2 regions of the Laceyella sacchari genome follow, and region 1 is predicted to be linked to the other one. Evidence: a T-box and tRNA genes for the amino acid it is inferred to sense, from the RefSeq annotation. Region 1 holds a T-box; the other holds one or more tRNA genes.

Evidence for each region. The T-box of region 1 lies ahead of serS (serine--tRNA ligase). A T-box ahead of a tRNA ligase gene usually reads a tRNA of that ligase, here a tRNA-Ser.
Region 2: it has a tRNA-Ser gene. The T-box ahead of serS (serine--tRNA ligase) is inferred to sense a tRNA for this amino acid. The anticodon was not compared.

What each region holds. Positions count from the first base shown of each region.
Region 1 is NZ_CP103866.1:10,879-17,450, forward strand. It holds gene guaB (IMP dehydrogenase) at 1-979, shown strand, start outside; gene NYR52_RS00050 (D-alanyl-D-alanine carboxypeptidase family protein) at 1,266-2,507, shown strand; gene pdxS (pyridoxal 5'-phosphate synthase lyase subunit PdxS) at 2,604-3,494, shown strand; gene pdxT (pyridoxal 5'-phosphate synthase glutaminase subunit PdxT) at 3,509-4,099, shown strand; T-box leader at 4,132-4,360, shown strand; gene serS (serine--tRNA ligase) at 4,405-5,685, shown strand; tRNA gene NYR52_RS00070 (tRNA-Ser) at 5,800-5,889, shown strand; gene NYR52_RS00075 (hypothetical protein) at 6,063-6,503, opposite strand.
Region 2 is NZ_CP103866.1:308,035-314,606, forward strand. It holds gene NYR52_RS01690 (hypothetical protein) at 91-414, shown strand; gene NYR52_RS01695 (Bax inhibitor-1/YccA family protein) at 626-1,327, shown strand; tRNA gene NYR52_RS01700 (tRNA-Asn) at 1,599-1,673, shown strand; tRNA gene NYR52_RS01705 (tRNA-Ser) at 1,678-1,770, shown strand; tRNA gene NYR52_RS01710 (tRNA-Glu) at 1,783-1,859, shown strand; tRNA gene NYR52_RS01715 (tRNA-Val) at 1,864-1,939, shown strand; tRNA gene NYR52_RS01720 (tRNA-Asp) at 1,948-2,024, shown strand; tRNA gene NYR52_RS01725 (tRNA-His) at 2,034-2,109, shown strand; tRNA gene NYR52_RS01730 (tRNA-Gln) at 2,113-2,187, shown strand; tRNA gene NYR52_RS01735 (tRNA-Lys) at 2,199-2,274, shown strand; gene NYR52_RS01740 (SgrR family transcriptional regulator) at 2,490-2,984, shown strand; gene NYR52_RS01745 (glycerophosphodiester phosphodiesterase family protein) at 3,063-4,043, opposite strand; gene NYR52_RS01750 (glycosyl hydrolase family 18 protein) at 4,273-5,946, opposite strand; tRNA gene NYR52_RS01755 (tRNA-Leu) at 6,320-6,403, shown strand; tRNA gene NYR52_RS01760 (tRNA-Leu) at 6,417-6,502, shown strand; tRNA gene NYR52_RS01765 (tRNA-Pro) at 6,518-6,572, shown strand, end outside.

The sequences.
Region 1 (6,572 bases):
AGTCACCGCGCCCGTGGGGACAACACTTGCTGAAGCGGAAGTGATTTTGCAACAACATAAGATTGAAAAATTGCCGTTGGTTGACCATCAGGGCATCCTTAAAGGGCTTATTACGATTAAGGATATTGAAAAGGCAACCCTCTTCCCCAATTCAGCCAAAGACAGCCAAGGGCGCCTGTTGGTTGGGGCAGCGGTTGGCGTGTCCAAAGATACCATGCGTCGTGTTGCCGCATTGGTAGAAGCGGAAGTGGACTTGATCGTGGTAGATACAGCTCATGGCCATTCTGCAGGTGTGTTGGAAACGGTTCGCACTTTGAGAGCGCAATACCCCGATCTTGTTATCGTCGCTGGAAACGTGGCTACTGGCGAAGGTACGCGCGACTTGATCGAAGCGGGTGCCAGTGTGGTGAAAGTAGGTATCGGCCCAGGATCGATCTGCACCACTCGTGTGGTTGCGGGAATCGGCGTGCCTCAAGTGACCGCAATCTATGATTGTGCCAACGTAGCCCGTCAGTATGGCGTTCCGATTATCGCTGATGGCGGAATCCGTTATTCTGGGGACATCGTCAAAGCGTTGGCCGCAGGTGCTGATGCGGTGATGTTGGGTAGTTTGTTTGCCGGTACGGAGGAATCTCCAGGAGAAACGGAAATCTTCCAAGGACGCCGCTTCAAAGTGTATCGCGGCATGGGCTCCATCGGTGCAATGCAAGCGGGAAGCAAGGATCGCTATTTCCAAGAAAACGAGCAAAAGCTGGTGCCTGAGGGCATTGAGGGACGTGTGCCATACAAAGGGCCATTGGCTGATACAGTCTATCAATTGGTCGGGGGAATCCGGGCTGGTATGGGATATTGCGGTGCTGCCACGCTGGTTGATCTGAAGGAGAAAAGCCAGTTTATCCGCATCACTTCAGCTTCCTTGCGCGAAAGCCATCCGCATGATGTACAAATCACCAAAGAAGCGCCAAACTACCACGTATAAACGGCGTTTTTGTGAACAAGCAGAACTTTTCTGCTTGTTCATTTCTTTTTGCTCTCCTTTTTTGATATATTTAATATCAGATTATCGTCCTTTTTGAACATAACTGTTAATTTATAAATTTAGTGAGTCGATCAGTCATGAAATGGAAAGGGATGCTGAACGACGGATCGTGGGTTCCTAATACAAACTGCAAAGCCTTGGTCCATCATTCAGCTTTCCATTTTCAACTTAAATATGGCGGATCGGCACGCTTGTTTTAAAATAATTTTGGGTGGGAGGACAAAAAATGAAATCCATGCGCATCGCGCGAATGATCGCGCTTTTTGTTTTGCTGTCCATATCCGCCCTTTTCTTCTCGCCGATCGCAGTGTCGGCGGAAGAATTGACCCCGGATATCAAAGCGAAGTCATATATTTTGCTGGATTTTGACTCGGGCGCCGTTCTGGGGGAGTTTAAGGCGGATGAAGAGAGGGCGCCAGCCAGCATGACCAAGATGATGTCGGCTTTTGTTGTGTTGGATAAAATCAACGAAGGCAAACTGAAGTGGGAAGATGTGGTTACCGTCAGCCAACGAGCTGCCAACATTGAAGAAGCCCAGATATTTCTTAAAGCAGGCCAAAAGGTGACGGTAAAAGAGTTGTTCACGGCGATGTTGGTCTACTCTGCCAATGATGCGACTGTGGCCCTTTCGGAACATGTGGGAGGGACGGAAGAAGGTTTCGTGGAGCTCATGAATCAAAAAGCGCAGGCTTTAGGCATGGTACATACGCATTATCGCTGCGCGTCTGGTTTGGACTTGCATTTGTATCCTGATCCACCTCAAGTGCCTGGTGACCATGTGATGTCAGCCCGAGATTCGGCCATTTTGGCGAGAGAATTGATCCGCACCTATCCGGAAGTGTTGCAAACCACCGCCATGACAGAGGCCACGTTCTTTGAAGGCACGGATCACGCTCTGAAAAAACCAAACTGGAACAAAATGCTGCCCGGGTTCAACCAATTTTATGAAGGCGTCGACGGATTGAAGACAGGACATACCAATCGTGCCGGATATTGCTTCACCGGGACGGCCGAACAAAGTGGTTACCGGTTGATTTCGGTTGTGATGGGTACCAGCAACGAACATGCACGTTTTGCGGAGACTAAAAAACTGTTTGATTATGGCTTTGGCTCCTTCCAACCAAAGGAATGGATCGCCAAGAATGGCAAGATTCAGGGCAAAGAAACGCTCGCCCTTCCTAATGGGGTGGAACGGACTGTTCCCGTGGTTGCCAATGACAAGCTGGTGATCCCTGCTCGTATTGGTGAAGAGGAAAATTACACCATCCAAGTGACATTTAAAAAGGGTGTCCAAGCCCCACTCAACAAAGGGGATGTGGTTGGCGAGGCGAGATTGCTTTACAAAAATCAGCCTGTCAAAGGGGTAGCACCAATCCAAATGGTCGCCGCTGCACCAGTGGAACAAGCTAGTGAGTTCCGCCTGTTTTTCCGCAAAGCAGGAGATACGATCAAGGGCTGGTTTAACTAGGTTGTTTTCAAATGGCCATAATTCTTTATAATAAATGAGAGAGGAAAGGCAGATCACCTCTCGACCATTTTGATAAGGCTATAGGGGGCAACAAAGATGACAACTCGCCAGACAGGAACTGATCGGGTAAAACGCGGCATGGCCGAAATGCAAAAAGGCGGCGTAATTATGGACGTCGTCAACGCGGAGCAAGCGAAAATAGCGGAACAAGCCGGCGCTGTGGCAGTTATGGCGCTGGAGCGCGTTCCTTCAGATATCCGTGCGGCCGGCGGGGTGGCTCGCATGGCGGATCCAACGATCATCGAAGAAGTGATGAATGCGGTAACCATTCCCGTCATGGCGAAGGCGCGGATTGGGCATTTCGTGGAAGCGCGCCTGTTGGAAGCGATGGGTGTAGACTACATTGACGAAAGTGAAGTGCTTACACCTGCAGATGACTTGTACCACATCGACAAATCGCAATTCACGGTGCCTTTTGTCTGCGGGGCGCGCGACTTGGGTGAAGCTTTGCGCCGTATTGGTGAAGGGGCTTCCATGATCCGCACCAAAGGAGAACCAGGCACAGGGAATATCGTGGAAGCGGTTCGCCATATGCGTATGATGCAAAGCCAGATCCGCAAAGTGAAAAGCATGTCTCGTGATGAGTTGATGGCAGAAGCTAAGCAATTGGGTGCGCCGTTTGAATTGCTGTTGCAAATTCACGAGACCGGCCGTCTGCCTGTGGTTAACTTCGCAGCCGGTGGGGTGGCAACTCCGGCCGACGCAGCGTTGATGATGCAACTGGGCGCAGATGGCGTCTTTGTCGGTTCCGGTATCTTCAAATCGGAGAATCCGGAGAAATACGCGAAAGCTATTGTGCAGGCGACCACCCATTATGAAGACTTCGAGTTAATCGCAGAAGTGTCCAAAGGTTTGGGAGAACCGATGACCGGTCTGGAAATCTCCAAACTGAGCGCGGCTGAACGGATGCAAGAACGCGGTTGGTAGGAGGTTTCGTAACGATGAAAATTGGTGTACTCGCTTTGCAAGGAGCAGTGCGGGAACATATCCGCTTGCTTGAATTGGCCGGGGCGAAAGTGGTGGCGGTCAAACGTGCCGATGAACTGGCCGACTTGGACGGATTGGTGATCCCAGGCGGCGAGTCGACCACGATCGGCAAGCTGATGCGGCAATATGGATTGCGGGAGCCGATCATGCGACTGCATGAGCAGGGGAAACCCATTTTCGGCACATGTGCAGGATTGATCATGATCGCCAAACGGGTAGAGAACCTTGATGAACCCCATCTCGATTTGATGGACATCGATGTGAAGCGCAATGCCTTCGGACGCCAGCGTGAAAGCTTTGAAGCGGACTTGGCGATCAAGGGCGTGGCTGATGTGTTTCCAGCCGTCTTTATCCGTGCCCCCTATATAGAAAAAGTGGGCGAGGGTGTGGAAGTGCTGTCGGTCATCGAAGACAAAATCGTGGCGGCGAGACAAGATCGATTGCTCTGTGCGGCGTTCCATCCTGAGTTGACGGATGATGTCCGTTTTCACGCCTATTTTGTTGAGATGGTGCGCGAATCGATGATTACAAATGTGGCAAAATAGGATATAATAGAACAACACATTTTTATATGATGCGAACCGCAATGAAGAGGAATAGTAGCTGGAGGATGCCGGCTTAGAGAGGCGACGGTTGGTGGGAGTCGTCCCGGGTCGCCAGCGAATCCACCCTCAGAGCGAGGTGCGACCGCGGGATTGTCCCGCCTAAGTGCTGACGGAGCGAGCCGATATCTCGTTAGAGCGGACTTGTAAGCGTGTGCGCTTATGGGTCAATAAGGGTGGCAACGCGGGCCTTCCGTCCCTTTTGTGGATGGAGGCCCTTTTTTTGATTCATGATAGGAGGTGTTTTGATGTTAGACATCAAATTGTTGCGCGGCCAATTGGAAGAGGTCAAACAACGATTGCAAACGCGGGGGGGCGACTTGTCCGGATTAGACGCGTTTATCGATCTCGACCAACGCCGCCGTGAACTGATTCAGCAAACTGAACAGTTGAAAAATCAGCGCAATGTCGTTTCCAAATTAATCGCGGAGAAAAAGAAGAACAAAGAAGACGCCCAAGAGCAAATTTTGGAGATGCGCCGCGTGGGGGACGAGATTAAGCAGTTGGACGAAGAACTGCGCCAGTTGGATGAGCGATTGGAAGGCTTGCTCTTGACTCTGCCCAACTTGCCACACGAGAGCGTGCCAGTGGGTGCTTCGGAAGAAGAGAATGTGGTGGTTCGCACTTGGGGTGAGGTGCCGCAAACGGATCATCAAGTGAAGCCTCATTGGGAAATCGCGGAGGAGCTGGACATCCTCGATTTTGAACGGGCGGCCAAAGTCGCTGGTTCACGGTTTGTTTTCTACAAAGGGTTGGGGGCACGGCTAGAACGAGCTTTGATCAACTTCATGCTCGACTTGCACACCACCGAACATGGGTACACAGAGATGATTCCCCCTTATATCGTCAACCGGCAGGCCATGACGGGAACGGGGCAACTGCCCAAGTTTGAAGAGGATGCTTTCAAATTGGCCGATAATCAGGATTATTTCCTGATTCCGACGTCGGAAGTGCCAGTGACTAACTATCATGCAGGCGAGATCATGAACGGCGATGACCTGCCCAAATACTACACCGCGTATACGAGCTGCTTCCGTTCTGAGGCGGGTTCGGCGGGCCGAGACACCCGTGGTTTGATTCGTTTGCACCAATTTAACAAGGTAGAGATGATCAAAATCGTCCAACCGGAGTCCTCGTATGATGAATTGGAGAAGATGGTAGCCAATGCCGAAACGGTGTTGCAACGGCTGGAGCTTCCGTATCGTGTCATCACCTTGTGCACGGGCGACATGGGCTTTAGCGCAACCAAGACCTATGACTTGGAAGTGTGGATGCCAAGCAACGGCCAATACCGTGAAATCTCCTCTTGCAGCAACTGCGGCGACTTCCAGGCACGGCGCGCCAACATTCGCTTCCGCCGCGATGCCAAAGCGAAGCCGGAGTTTGCGCACACCCTCAACGGCTCTGGCTTGGCGGTGGGACGCACTGTGGCTGCGATTCTTGAAAATCACCAACAGGCCGACGGCACCATCCGCATTCCCAAAGCGTTGCAACCGTACATGGGCGGATTGGAAATTTTGGGGAAATAAGTGTTTAGGGGGCGGATTCCCTGATGGCTCCGCTCCCGAACCACTTTGTTTTTTCATTTGACAATCGCAAAAAAATCTGTATAATTAATATCTGTAACTCACTTTCACCATCATGGAGAGGTGGTCGAGTGGTTTAAGGCAGCGGTCTTGAAAACCGCCGATGTCGTGAGGCATCCGTGGGTTCGAATCCCACCCTCTCCGCCAAATGAAGAAAAGCCGTCCCACCATCATGGTGGGGCGGCTTTTTTATAGCGTTTTTGCCTTTTTGATATTTTAGATTTGGTCTTAGGTCAACGATGTGAAGAAAAGGAGAGGTTATTTATATGTTATAAAGTTCGCAAGAACAAACATATTTGCGTTTACGGCTCCCGGTATTATCAACCTTTAAAATACGAATCCTCTACAGGAAAACCATCAAGTGCATCAGGATCTACCGTAATATGTTCATATCGTCCATCGGGATGAACAAGAAACATAATACTAGGAGCGAGTTCATTAACATTCTCAATTAAAGCCTTGCAACCTAGTTTTGAACAAATTTTCGAGACAACCTCGATATCATTTTCAGTCCATAATTGTTCATCTAAAATACTAATCGATAGCATGAACATGAACTCATCATTTTGACAAAGTGAGACTTCACAGACTAATCGTGTATGTTCTTCTATGTCTGCCATTTCCGTAATATTGCCAATAATTTTAATTTCATCTATTTCAATCTTCGACTGTTCAATACTGGATTGAAAAACCTCAAGCAGTACTTGTTTTAGTGTAAGCTTATCAACCCTTTTGTTAAGGATAACGTCTCTCCAAGCCACTTTAAATCACTCCAATAATTCATCCCATTTATATTTTTAGTAAATAATAATTTTATTTACACTATACAA
Region 2 (6,572 bases), 300 kb from region 1:
ATCCAAATTATAGCGAATTTTGAAAGCTGGCGGATGTGGAATGAATTTCTGGCTTGTGGGGAAGGGTTAAAGGATGAGGAGGTAGGGCAAATGGAAAAAAAGACGTACTACGTGACGGTTGACATCGGGCCGCGAGCAGGCGAGATTAGAGAAACCCTCGATGTGAACGACCCCAATTACGATTTTGAAATTGAAGCGACACCGGAAGAGATTAATCGTTTGGAGCAGATGTTCAACCAAGTGGAAGACACCGATTTTTCTACATTTGTGTTGGCGCATATCCCATTTTTGGATAATGAACGGAAAGAAAATGTGACCGAAGACAAACAAATTGAGAAGATCTACCGTACCATTTATGAATTGGGGACGCCGGAAACCAAAGAACGGATGCGGAGCGCCGGGTTAGTGCGTTGACATCTAGGTGGTCGGTTGTAAGCGGATATCAGCAACTTTTGAAACTACTTATAAACAAAAGATCGAAAATTAGCATTGAAAGCGGTTACAAACGCTTTGTCTAAACGGACTCCCTTCGCAAGCAAACATACTTTTTGATATACTTAGGCTGTGCATGCTTCTGGTTTTGGAAGTTGGGCACAAAAAAAGTATGTTCGGAGGGAACGTACCGATGAATCAAACGCAGTTTAACAACGGTGCAGGTAGCGCCGTCGCCTCGCGGACAAACACAATGCTACCTCGCGTGTTTTTGTTGATGTTCATGGGTTTGACCATGACCGCTATTATCGCGTATGTATTGGGAACAAATCAAAATGTGGTTCAAGCACTCCTGCAAAACTCGGGGATCTTCTGGGGGATCTGGATCGTGCAATTGGTGTTGGTTTTCGGATTGTCGGCCTTGATCAACCGCATTCCCGCCTTTGTGGCCAACATCGCCTTTTTCGTGTATGCAGCGGTAACTGGAGTCAGCTTTTCGGTTCTGATGGTGTTTTTCAGCTTAGATAGCATCGCCGGGGCGTTTTTCATCGCCGCGGGCATGTTTGGCATCAGCGCATTGGTTGGTTACACCACGAAGATGGACCTGTCCAAGATTGGCTTTTTGGCGCTGATGTTGGTGTTGGGTCTGATTTTGGCATCGCTGGTCAATATCTTCTTCCTGAAGAGCGGCATGATCGAATTGATCATCTCTTACGCCATGGTGATTCTGTTCACGATTGTCACTGCATATGATATGCAGACCATCAAGCATATGAGCGAGATGAATATGGACGAAGAGAACGTGAACAAGTATGCGATTTATGGCGCTTTGATGTTGTACATCGACTTCATCATGATCTTCAGAAACTTGCTTGCCATTTTGAACGACGATTAATATGTGGCCCCCTGCAAGTGTTTGCAGGGGGAGTTTTTATATGGAGAAAAGGGTTCCACGCGCATGTGCACTAGGCCAATTGAAGCATAAAATTTTTTAAAGTATTTTGGTGTAAAAGCTCTTGACTCCTGGTGTTCTCCATGTTAAATTATTAATTGTCACTGCTCCCTGATGCAGTGGAAACAGAGAAAAACAAAGAACCATAAAAAGTTCTTGCAAATTGAAATCAAATGCGATATAATGAATCACGTCGCTGATAATTTTAAAATATTCCTCAGTAGCTCAATGGCAGAGCAACCGGCTGTTAACCGGTAGGTTGTAGGTTCGAGTCCTACCTGAGGAGCCAACGCGGAGAGATACTCAAGAGGCCGAAGAGGACGGTTTGCTAAACCGTTAGGGGGCTACTAAGCCCCGCGAGGGTTCGAATCCCTCTCTCTCCGCCATTTATATGCCTTGGCCCGTTGGTGAAGCGGTTTAACACACTAGCCTTTCACGCTAGCATGCAGGGGTTCGAATCCCCTACGGGTCACCAATATGGACGCTTAGCTCAGCTGGGAGAGCATCTGCCTTACAAGCAGAGGGTCGGCGGTTCGATCCCGTCAGCGTCCACCATATTTTGTGGAGCTGTGGTGTAGAGGCCTAACATGCCTGCCTGTCACGCAGGAGATCGCGGGTTCGAATCCCGTCAGCTCCGCCATTTTTCTTGGCGGCCGTGGCGAAGTGGTTAACGCACCGGATTGTGGCTCCGGCATTCGAGGGTTCGATTCCCTCCGGTCGCCCCACTTTGGGGGATAGCCAAGCGGTAAGGCAACGGACTTTGACTCCGTCATGCGTAGGTTCGATCCCTACTCCCCCAGCCATTTTTTTTTGCGAGCCATTAGCTCAGTTGGTAGAGCACCTGACTTTTAATCAGGGTGTCGAAGGTTCGAGTCCTTCATGGCTCACCACAACACATTAAGCAGTTGGGCATGACTGCATGCAGACAGGGTTCAAAATGAGAACGCCTTTTTTTATGCCCATCAACGCCTTATTGTCGGATTGAACCGACAGTGGGGCGTTTTTTTTGAATAGATCCTATGGTGTGCGGAGTCTTTATGCGTAACTTATAGCAATCAGTGATGCATCATCCACTATCGAGTGGCAGGGATTGCGGGGTGATTTTGTGAAAACGGCGGAGCATTATTTGGAGTTAAGGTATCGGCTACGGAATGTGGCCAATCATTGCTCCATCTATGTCAGTTTGGATGAGTTGGCGTCCATCCTTTATTGTTCTACACGAAATGTGAAACGCATCCTGAGCAATATGCAAGAAGACGGCCTGATCTATTGGAAACCGGGAGGCGGTCGTGGGCACCGGTCCAAACTGCTGTTCAGGTGCTCGTTGGAAGAAGCGTTAACCACCCATATTGATGCTTTGTTGCATCGGGGAGCATTCAAAGAAGCGATTCGTTGGCTTAAACGGGAAGGCATTCCCGCCCGGGTACGGGAACGTTGTTATCGTGAAGTGTTAGCGGCGCTGAGCTTTCCGCGCATTCATGTTAGGGAGATAGAAGGACTAAACCGAACATGGCCATCTGGCATTGTGCCGGCGATGGTTTCCACGAATACAGGAAGGTGGCTGTTTGTGGATGGTCAAGACGGCGATAATAGAAAATAAAAGAGTAGAGAAAGCCCGGCACTGGTCTGCCGGGCTTTTTTATACCTATCTCCCCTGGACAACGTGATGTTGGAAAGATTACTGCGTCCGCCGCTGGATAAGAGGGGCGATGCGGTCGATGCGGTTGGTCCAGATGCCACCTGTGTAGTTTTCTGGCAAATGGTTGAGGTCTTCGGCGGTGTCAAAACCGGCGGAAAACCCATCACCATCCCGGACGAGAATGGTTCGTGTGCCTGCCTCGTTCATCCGGGCTAAGAAACGGTGGGGCCAACCCCACAACCATGGCGCGGCGTAATCGGGAACATGGAGTTGCGTGTGTTTGCATGCGTCTGGTACGATACCGGTCCAACCGATGGCTATGTAAGGAAGCAGACACTTTTTCAGTGAGGCTTTGGACATGGTGCGCAGATGGGGAAGTTGCTGTTCCAGAGCGGCAATGGGTTCATCTCCACCATATACGGTGATCCGGGATAAGCGGTCGGCAGGCAAGGTGGCCAACCGACGGGCTAGTTGAGTTCCTTCCGCAGGGTCGTTGCTTTTCACATGGATCAGCAACTCCTGCTTGGGAAACGCGGCCAGCACTTCGTCAAGCGAAGGCATTAGCCCCACTCCTTTGCCGCGGAATGGAAACGTTTTGCCGCCGTCAGCAGTGTATCCGTAACCGATATCCAACTTCTTCAGTTCAGACAGCGTATACTCATGCGTCACACCGGTAGCATTTGTCCGGCAATCGAGTGTCCAGTCATGAAAAACAGCAAACTGGCCATCTTTGGTGGGATGAACATCCAATTCCACCATATCGGCCCCGGCGGCAAACGCCGCTCGCATGGATGGGAGCGTATTTTCGAGGTAGGGGTGTTCAGGTGGATAAATTCGCTCCGCTGTACAAGTGTCATTGGTCAGCCCCTTCATGTCGAATGTTTGCCCAAGTCCCCGGTGCGCCAGCAACATGGGCTTTTGAGCGGATGGGTTGGTGAAGAGCGAGCTGTTGTTGAAATATACGAACACGATCAAGCCCAGCACCACCCAGAATCGCTTTTTCTTAAGTAGTCGCTTCATCTTTGGTAGCCCTCCATTTCGCGGTTGTCTATTAAATGGAGCAATATGATTGCGGTATGGAATGAATGTTTTCACTTCTCATTTTACTGACGGAGGGTGAAAGAAAAAGGGCTTTTCAGACGGTCTATGTCCCCGTTTTTGTGCGATAGGGGCCTAAGGGGGGCGACAATCGAGTGTAGGGCACAAAAAAAGCGGCTGCTCTACGTCCAGCCGCTTAGTTGTTATTTGTTTATTTTAAGTCGTTGTACAATTTGTTGAGCAATGTTTGGTTGCGGTCGCTTGACAACTCCCAGACCATGGCACCAGCCAAGCCTTTGGATTTGAGATAAGCGGTTTTGTGGCCAAAGGATTCCGCATCATCATAGGAAATGAACACTTTGTTGGTTGGATTGTACAGATAGGGTACTTTGGAGACCGAATTCCAGTAGCGGGTGTAACCATTTTTATTGATATAGTTGTTTTCCAGGTCAGAGAAGTCGAACACGCCATTTTCCCATGTTCCTTGGGAAGGGCCATTACAGGTTTGGAATTGGCCGTTGTTGGTAGCAGGGCAATCTTTCCAACCGCGCCCATAGAATGGCATGCCCAGTACCAATTTGGAGGCGGGAACGCCTTTATTCAGGAAGCCGTTTACAGCAGCATCAATGTTGTAAGTGTCGCGCTTAGGATGGGGATCACTGGGGTCCGCATAGAGCGGAGCATTATGTCCGTTGGCGTTTTCCCATGCGCCACGGAAATCATAGGTCATGATGTTGATCCAATCCACATAGTTTTTCACTTTGTCTATTTCAGTATTGTCGTTGTAGTAGCTGGGGCTGGCGCCTGCAGCGATGGTCAAAAGATAATGTTTGCCGTCAGCTTGTCCGGCTGCGTCCAGTTTTTCCCGCACTTTTGCAAGGAGCAAGGTAAAGTTTTGCTTATCCTCGGGACGTCCGGGATTTAAACCGCCGCCCACGGGATACTCCCAGTCAAGATCGACGCCGTCAAAACCGTATTGTCTGATGAAACGAACCGCGCTGTCGGCGAAGCGGGTGCGCGATGCGTCAGTGAGGGCTGCATCGGAGAATCCGCCGGACCAAGTCCAACCGCCAACGGAAATCAATGTTTTCAAGTGGGGATATTTCTGCTTCAACTTAGTCAATTGATTGAAATTGCCACGCTGACAGCCAGGATCCCAGCAATCGCCGGGGAACGCTTTATCCGTGTCTGCGTAAGTGTCTCCAACGACGATTTCACCGTTGGCGATGTTAGCAAAGGCGTAATTGAGGTGTGTGATTTTAGAAGCGTCGATATCCGCTACTTGATAGTTTCGTGCATAGGTGGACCAACTGGTATAGTAGGCTACGATCTTGTGTGAGCTGGGGTTGGGATTTGGATTGGTGCCGTTTGCCTTGGTTTTCACTGTCACCGCGTTGCTCGGATCGGATACGTTGCCGGCTTTGTCTTTGGCTTTGACTGTATAGGTGTAAGCGGTGTCCGCGGTTAAACCGGTATCGGTGTAAGTGGTGGCGGTGGCAGTACCCGCTTTGGTGTTGCCGCGATAAATCTCATATTGGGTAACACCGACATTGTCACTGGAAGCGTTCCAAGAGAGGGAGATGGAGGATGCCGTTTGAGCGGTTGAGACGAGGTTGGTCGGTGCAGTGGGCGGCTCCGTGTCGTCTCCAGCGCCATCAGTCAACTTCCACAGCGCAGGAGCGTTGGGCGGCTCCCAACCAGTAAGGGAAGTATGGGATTGTAAGCATTGGTAAACGCTTCCTTGATAAGTCACAACATCGCCTACATTATAAGCGGTATTCGGTTGCCATTCACTGGCCGCTAAGGCGCCTGGCGGCACAAGGGCAACGAGCAGCAACAAAACCATGGCGATACAAAGGAATTTACCTGCTGATCTTCTTCTCATGATGTCACTCCTTTGGTTGTGAGATGGGCAGGATGAATTATGATGACCATTGCAAAGGATATAGACGACTGATTGTATAGACAACTATACGTGATTCGATTATTATTATATAATCTTCATATTATTTAATCAATAATAATGTGCGCTTCTCATTTTTGCATGTAAAAGTAAGAATGATAACTGAACTTGTACACAGACCATGTGAAGCAAGAGCCGTTGGTCTTTCACGAAAAACAACGTTCTTCCTGATTAGGATGAAGACATAATATTCGATCTTAAAAAACCTGTTGACTTTGTGCACTATCCATGTTAAATTTATTCTTGTCGATTGAGAGCGACATGGTATATGAGTTGAAATAAACCGATTTTGTGAGCGGGTGTGGCGGAATTGGCAGACGCACTAGATTTAGGTTCTAGCGCCTCTGGCGTGGGGGTTCAAGTCCCTCCACCCGCACCATGGACTTACACATGCGGTCGTGGTGGAACTGGCAGACACGCTATCTTGAGGGGGTAGTGGTCCCTGACCGTGCGAGTTCGAGTCTCGCCGACCGCACCATTTTCATCATAACTTCGGGGTGTGGCTCAGCTTGGTAGAGCGCCTCGTTCGGGACGAGGAGGTCGCAGGT